One region of the Adlercreutzia sp. CNCM I-6215 genome, then DNA from elsewhere that is predicted to be linked to it. Evidence: riboswitches for the same ligand, from Rfam matches in the RefSeq annotation. Region 1 holds a riboswitch; each other region holds the start of a gene.
The links. Region 1 has a riboswitch for FMN ahead of ACW4LP_RS07570 (ECF transporter S component). Riboswitches for the same ligand answer to the same signal wherever they lie in the genome.
Positions count from the first base shown of each region.

Region 1 (2,252 bases):
ATGACCGTGGAGGCCCTGGTGGCCTGCGGCCGCCATCCCCACCTGGCCTGGGGAGGACGCCTCGGCCCCGACGATCGCGCGGCCGTGGAGGCCGCTATGGAACGGGCCGGCGTCGCGCGCTTTCGCAGCCACGACCTGCGCCAGCTCTCCGGCGGCGAGCGCCAGCGGGCCCATGTGGCCCGCACGCTCGCCCAGGACACCGACCTCATCGTGCTGGACGAGCCCACCACCTATCTGGATATCAGCGCCTGCCACGACCTCATGGCCCTCGTGCGCGACCTGAACCGCCGCGAGGGCAAGACCGTCGCCATGGTCATCCACGATCTGGATCTCGCCCTGCGCTACTCCGATTACCTCGTGGTGATGCAGAAGGGGAGGGTCGTCGATGCGGGCCCCACCGACGAGGTGCTCGCCTCGGGCGCCGTCGGCGACGCCTTCTCCATGGACATCTGCCCCCACGACCGCCCGCGTTTTGCAGAACGCGGCGAGGATTTCGAAGGGCGCGCCGAAACCGAGCGCGGCTACGTGCTGTACCCCCGTCGCCGCTGACGGGCGGCGCGAGGCCCCGGGGCCTCGAGGCCCGAGGCCCGGAGGTCCCGAGGCCCCGAGATCCCGAGGCCCGGAGGTCCCGAGGCATCGGCGGCGTCTATCGACCGCCGCGCGCATCCAATGGCCCCAGGGGTTGCGCGCGCGGCGGCCGTCGCCTACAATGTGCCCCGTGAATTCTGTTTCAGGGCGAGGTGGAAATCCTCACTGGCGGTAAGCACGGCGGCGCCTTAGGCGCTCGGCAAGCCCGCGACCCTGTGCGAGAGCGCAGGCTGACCCGGTGAAAGTCCGGGGCCAACGGTTACAGTCCGGATGGAAGAGGCAGACGTTCGCGTTTCTGGCGCCCCGACCGACAGGGCCGATGCAAACGGAAACGCGACATCATGGAAGCCTGTATGAAAGGAATTCATACAGGCTCGTTTTCTTTTTTGCGAGGGGAAGCGGCTCCGGAAGATACGCCTCGCGAAGAGAAAGAAGGTCCATCATGGCCAACAAACCCACGACCCACCCCGCTGTCGGCTCCTCCACGGTGCGCCCGGCCAAGGCGCCCACGGCCCAGAAGACCATGGCGAACACGAACCGCTGGTCCACCCGCGTGCTCGTGACCATCGCGCTCCTGTGCGCCATCTCGGTGCTCCTGTCCTTCGTCGAGTTCCCGCTGCTGCCCGGCGTGGCATGGCTGTCCTACGACGCCTCCATCATGCCCGCGGCGGTCTGCGGCTTCGCCTTTGGCCCGGCGGCGGGTCTCGCCTGCGGCATCATCTCGGTGGTGGCCCACGGCATCCTCTTCGCCGACTTCACCGGCGCCCTCATGAACCTGCTCGTGGTCATCGGCTTCATCCCGCCCTCGGCGCTCGTGTACAAGAAGATTCACACCCTGAAGGGCGCCATCATCGGTCTGGTGCTCGGCATCGTGTTCGCCGTCATCATGGCCGTGCTTGGCAACCTCGTGGTCACCCCGGCATGGCTCGGCGTGCCGCTCGATGCCGTCGTGGCCATGATCGTGCCCATCCTCATCCCGTTCAACCTGTTGAAGGGCCTTTTGAACGCCATCCTGACGCTTATCGTCTACAAGGCCATCTCGAACCTCATCACCCCGAAGAAAGACCAGGTTAAGGGCCGCTAATGAGCACCGATGTCTTCGTCGACTTCCGCGATGCCGCCTTCACCTACGACGGCGAGGCCTTCGTCTTCCGCCACTTGAACCTGACGGTGCCTCAGGGGCAGTTTCTGTGCCTGCTCGGTGGCAACGGCTCGGGGAAGTCCACCCTGGCCAAGCACATCAACGCGCTGCTTCTGCCCGACGAGGGCGAGGTGGTCGTGTTCGGCTGCGACACCCGCGACGCAGAGCAGACCTACTTCATCCGCTCCAACGCCGGGCTCGTCTTCCAGAACCCCGACGACCAGCTGGTGGCGAGCCTCATCGAGAACGACGTCGCCTTCGGCCCGGAGAACCTCGGTATCCCGAACCCCGAGCTGCGCGAGCGGGTGACCCGAGCGCTCGCCGAGGTGGGCCTGCAGGGCTTCGAGGCCCACGAGACCAATGCGCTTTCCGGCGGCCAGAAACAGCGCGTGGCCATCGCCGGGGTGCTCGCTATGGACCCGGCCATCCTCATCCTGGACGAGGCCACGGCCATGCTCGACCCGCGCGGGCGCGCCGGGCTCATGCGCGTTGTGCGCGAGCTGCACGAGCGCGGCATGACCGT
Region 1 is NZ_CDRVMA010000008.1:59,529-61,780, reverse strand. It holds gene ACW4LP_RS07575 (ABC transporter ATP-binding protein) at 1-549, shown strand, start outside; FMN riboswitch at 723-874, shown strand; gene ACW4LP_RS07570 (ECF transporter S component) at 1,031-1,672, shown strand; gene ACW4LP_RS07565 (energy-coupling factor transporter ATPase) at 1,672-2,252, shown strand, end outside.

Region 2 (2,252 bases), on a different contig from region 1:
CGAAGCGCCCGTCGGCCGCCAGAGCGCGCTCCAGATTGACGGGGCTCCCCGCGCGGAGCATTCCCAGATTCGATCGCCGCAGGGTCTCGGGCATGACATCTGCCGTGAAAGAGCCGCCGTCGAAGTCCGTCACCGTCAGACACACACCATTGACTGCGATAGAGTCGCCCAGTCGCACATCGCCCAAAACCCGCTTGGCGGCAATGCGTAGCACGCCGTCTTTGGAGCCGCCGCGCAGGGAACGCACGCGTCCCACTTCCTCTACGATACCGGTGAACATGGCTGAAGCCTCCCTTCCAGCAGCACGTCGCCTCCCATCATCTGCAGGGACACCTCGGAAAGGACGGGCGCATCCGCCGGATCCCCCACCCCGCGCCCCGCCACGGGGCCCAAAGCTTCTAAGCCGCCGAAAATCTTGGGCGCAATGTAGGCTTGGACGCGATCGACCAAACCTTCGTCGAAAAGGCTGCCGAGAAGCGTCGGCCCCCCTTCCACGATCAGGGAGTCCAGAGAGAAGCGCTGCCAGAGCAGCTCCATGAGAATGCGAGGGTCAACGCGACCTTCTCTCGCAGGCACCGCAACCACCGCGCATCCGCGCTCGGCCAGGGCGTTGCGGCGAGCCAGCAGCGCGCCCTCGGCCACGGCCACTATCACGGGCGCCTCGCTTGCCGTGCGAACCAGTTGGGATTCCAGGGGAAGGCGCGCGGCGGCATCGACCACGACGCGCGCCGGCTGGGAGACCTCGCGTCCATCGAGGCGGCACGTCAGCAGAGGATCGTCGGCGAGCGCCGTGCCGATGCCCACCATGACCCCGGCATGGCGGTGGCGGTCCTCATGAACGCGGCGGCGCGCCGCCTCTCCGGTCACCCAGCGAGAAAGCCCCTCCCGCGTGGCCACCTTCCCGTCCAAGGTCATGGCGTATTTGGCTATCACCAGGGGACGGCGCTGCTCCATGGCGTGCAGGAACGGTTCGTTGACAGCGCGGCACGATGGCTCCAAGACCCCCACGGCCACTTCGATGCCGGCCCGCCGCAGAGCCTCGTTGCCCCTGCCCGCCACAAGAGGGTTGGGATCGAGCACGCCCACGACCACGCGCGCAATGCCGGCCTCGATAAGCGCCTCGGTGCACGGCGGCGTCTTGCCCGTATGGCAGCAGGGCTCCAAGGTGACATAGGCCGTGGCACCGGCCGGCGACTCGCTGCAAGCCGCAAGCGCCTCCCTCTCGGCATGGGGACCGCCGAAACGGTGGTGCCAGCCCTCGCCGATGATACGGCCGTCTCGCACAATGACGGCGCCGACAAGGGGGTTGGGGCTCGTCCATCCCGCTCCGCGCCGGGCCAGCTCAACGGCTCGGGCCATGAAGCGCTCATCAGCCTCAGCGGGCAGCGAGCCGTCGGCATCCGCTGATTGCGCACCCACTTCCGACGATCGCACGCCCCCTCGCGCCCCATCGGGGACGCTGCGCCCTCCGTCCATCATGCCTCCTTTCACAAAGACACCTCAGGACAGGGGGGCGCCCGCATTGCAAAGGGCCCTGAAACACGAGGTTCCAGGGCCCTTGAGCATACGCGCGCACGCTGAAGATCTTCTTCCATCCAGACTGTACTGTCGGTCTCGGAATTTCACCGAGTCAGCCCTAAGGCTCGCGGACTTTACCGCCGGTCGGGAATCTCACCCTGCCCTGAAGATGCTATGTAGTTGTTCGACGGGAAGGATATTACGGCCGTTCTTCCCGATAGTCAATTACCCAAATTATTTCAAATGGGTGAAAGCACAAAATCCGATGGCTACATCTTCACCGGAGCCGACACGCCCAGCAGGTTCAGCGTCAAGGCCAGCACGATGCGGGTGGCGTCGCACAGGGCCAAACGCGCCGTCTGCACGTCGGCGTCGTCGGTGAGCACGTGGCAGTTGGTGTAGAACTGGTGGAACAGCGACGCCAGATCCTGCGCGTAGTGGGTCAGACGGAACGGCGCGCGGTCGCGGGCCGCCAGGGCGATGAGGTTGCCAAAGTCGGCCATCTTGCGCATGAGCGCCAGCTCAGAGGGATGGGTGAGCGGCGTCAGGTCGCAATCCTCGGGGATGATCTTCTCGGCGAGCTCGCCCATGGTCATCTCCCCCGCCTCGACGGCGGCGGCATCGGCCTCATCGGCCGCCTTGCGCAGGATCGAGCAGATGCGCGCATGGGCGTACTGTACGTAGTACACCGGATTGGAGGCGTCCTTCTTCTTCGCCACCTCGATGTCGAAGTC
Region 2 is NZ_CDRVMA010000006.1:156,228-158,479, forward strand. It holds gene ACW4LP_RS06530 (riboflavin synthase) at 1-280, opposite strand, end outside; gene ribD (bifunctional diaminohydroxyphosphoribosylaminopyrimidine deaminase/5-amino-6-(5-phosphoribosylamino)uracil reductase RibD) at 262-1,479, opposite strand; FMN riboswitch at 1,580-1,693, opposite strand; gene argS (arginine--tRNA ligase) at 1,788-2,252, opposite strand, start outside.
Region 2: linked by a shared signal. The riboswitch ahead of ribD (bifunctional diaminohydroxyphosphoribosylaminopyrimidine deaminase/5-amino-6-(5-phosphoribosylamino)uracil reductase RibD) and the one ahead of ACW4LP_RS07570 (ECF transporter S component) in region 1 are both predicted to bind FMN.

Region 3 (2,252 bases), on a different contig from region 1:
ATCTGGCCCTTGCGGTCGAACTGGAAGGCCACCGAGCCGGAGGTGCCGAGGTTGCCGCCGGAATGGGAGAAGGCAGCGCGCACATCGGCGGCGGTGCGGTTGCGGTTATCGGTCAGCGCCTCGCAGAGCACCGCCACGCCCGCCGGGCCGTAGCCCTCGTAGACGACGGTCTCGTAGTTGGCGGCGTCCTTGCCGGAACCGAAAGCCTTGTCGATGGCGGTCTTGATCTTGTCCTTGGGCATGGAATAGCCCTTGGCCTTCTCGATGGCGGCGGCCAGCGACGCGTTGTTGTCGGGGTTCGGGTCGCCACCCTCCTTGGCGGCCACGGTGATGTTGCGAGCCAGCTTGGAGAACAGAGCCGAGCGCTTAGCGTCCTGCGCGGCCTTGCGATGTTTGGTGGTTGCCCACTTAGAATGCCCTGACATGAATTAAGTCCCTTCGAAACGCGAATACAACAGCGGTTTATGGTACCACAAGGGCGCGAACGGGAAAACCCAGCTGCCGCGCTGCACGGTTTTTCTACGGAAGGGGCCGCGCGCAGAGAACGAGCGCATCGCCAGGTTTGTCGGATACGCGGCTGTGGCGCGCCCCTGGAAAGAAGCGCCACGTCCCGAGCAATCACCAACGGTATCCACAGATTTCCCAATTCGTGGGTTGCGCGGACTTCCATAAAGCACTATGATCGATCAACAATTGAACATGATCTTCAGGGCGGGGTGAAAGTCCCCACCGGTGGTACAGCCCACGATCCGCACGTCTTGCGCTTGCGGCTGATTCGGTGAAATTCCGAAGCCGACAGTTACAGTCTGGATGGAAGAAGATAGGAAGTGCTCCCCAGCGGAGCGCATCGGACAGTTAGAAGCCCTGGAACCTTTTGGTTTCAGGGCTTTTTTCGCAATCGTCCGCTCATCTTTTCGGAAGTGGCGCCCGAAGGTCGCAGCGATGCGTTGGAGGTGAGCGATGTCCCAGAAGTTAGAGCAACTCGCACGCGACGAAGCCTTCATGGCCCGTGCGCTGGTGCTTGCCGAGAGAGGGACTGGCTGGACCAGCCCAAACCCACTCGTAGGTGCCGTTATCGTGAAAGACGGCCGCATCATCGGCGAGGGCTGGCACACCGCATGCGGCCAGCCCCACGCGGAGCGGGAGGCGCTGGCCGCATGCGCCGAAGACCCCGCCGGAAGCACCCTGTACGTCACGCTGGAGCCGTGCTGCCATTGGGGCAAAACGCCACCCTGCACCGACGCTATCCTGGAAGCGGGCATTGCCCGCGTCGTCGTGGGCGCCCTTGACCCGAACCCTTTGGTGGCGGGCCAAGGGTGCGCGCAGCTGCGCGAGGCGGCCACGGTAGTGGAGACGGGGGTCCTGGAAGAGGGGTGCCGGCACCTCAACGAGGTATTCTTCCACTTCATTACCACCGGGCGCCCCTTGGTGGTGCTGAAATACGCCATGACCCTGGACGGGAAAGCGGCCACGCGCACGGGGGCATCCCGGTGGATCACCGGGCCCGAAGCGCGCGAGCGGGTGCATCGCGACCGACACCGGTTCGCAGCCATCATGGTGGGCATCGGCACCGCCCTAGCCGATGACCCCGCGCTTACCTGCCGCTTGGAAGGCGGCCCCTGGCGGCAGCCGCTGCGCATCGTGGTCGACTCCCAAGGGCGCTTGCCCCTGGATGCGTTGCTCGTGCGGACAGCCCAAGAGATACCGACGCTGGTGGCGGTGGGGCCGCAGGCGAGCGCCGAGCGCACAGGCGCCCTGCGCGAGGCCGGATGTTCAGTCTGGGCGTCGCCGCCGGCGGAAGGGGGCAACGGCGCAGTGAACCTGCCGGCCCTTCTCGATCACGCGGGCAGCTTGGGCATCGACTCGATCCTCGTCGAAGGCGGCCCTGCGCTGCACGGCGCCTTCATCGACGGCGGACTGGCGAACCGCGTGCAAGCCTATATCGCCCCGAAGCTTTTCGGGGGAGCAAGCGCGCCAGGGCCGGTGGCAGGTCGGGGCGTGGCGCTGCCCGCCGACGCGCTTCGCCTTTCCTCCCCCACCGTCACCGCCCTTGGGCCCGATCTGCTCTTAGAATGCGCCGTTTCCCCTTCAGTCGAAAGCGAGGCGACACCATGTTCACCGGCATTGTAGAGGAAATCGGCACCGTAAGGACGCTGCGCCGGGGCGCCCATTCGGCCGTTCTGTCCATTGACGCGCGCACCGTGCTCGAGCGAACTCGGCTGGGCGACTCCATCGCCGTGAACGGCGTCTGC
Region 3 is NZ_CDRVMA010000002.1:268,488-270,739, forward strand. It holds gene ACW4LP_RS02860 (YebC/PmpR family DNA-binding transcriptional regulator) at 1-425, opposite strand, end outside; FMN riboswitch at 699-826, shown strand; gene ribD (bifunctional diaminohydroxyphosphoribosylaminopyrimidine deaminase/5-amino-6-(5-phosphoribosylamino)uracil reductase RibD) at 961-2,130, shown strand; gene ribE (riboflavin synthase) at 2,112-2,252, shown strand, end outside.
Region 3: linked by a shared signal. The riboswitch ahead of ribD (bifunctional diaminohydroxyphosphoribosylaminopyrimidine deaminase/5-amino-6-(5-phosphoribosylamino)uracil reductase RibD) and the one ahead of ACW4LP_RS07570 (ECF transporter S component) in region 1 are both predicted to bind FMN.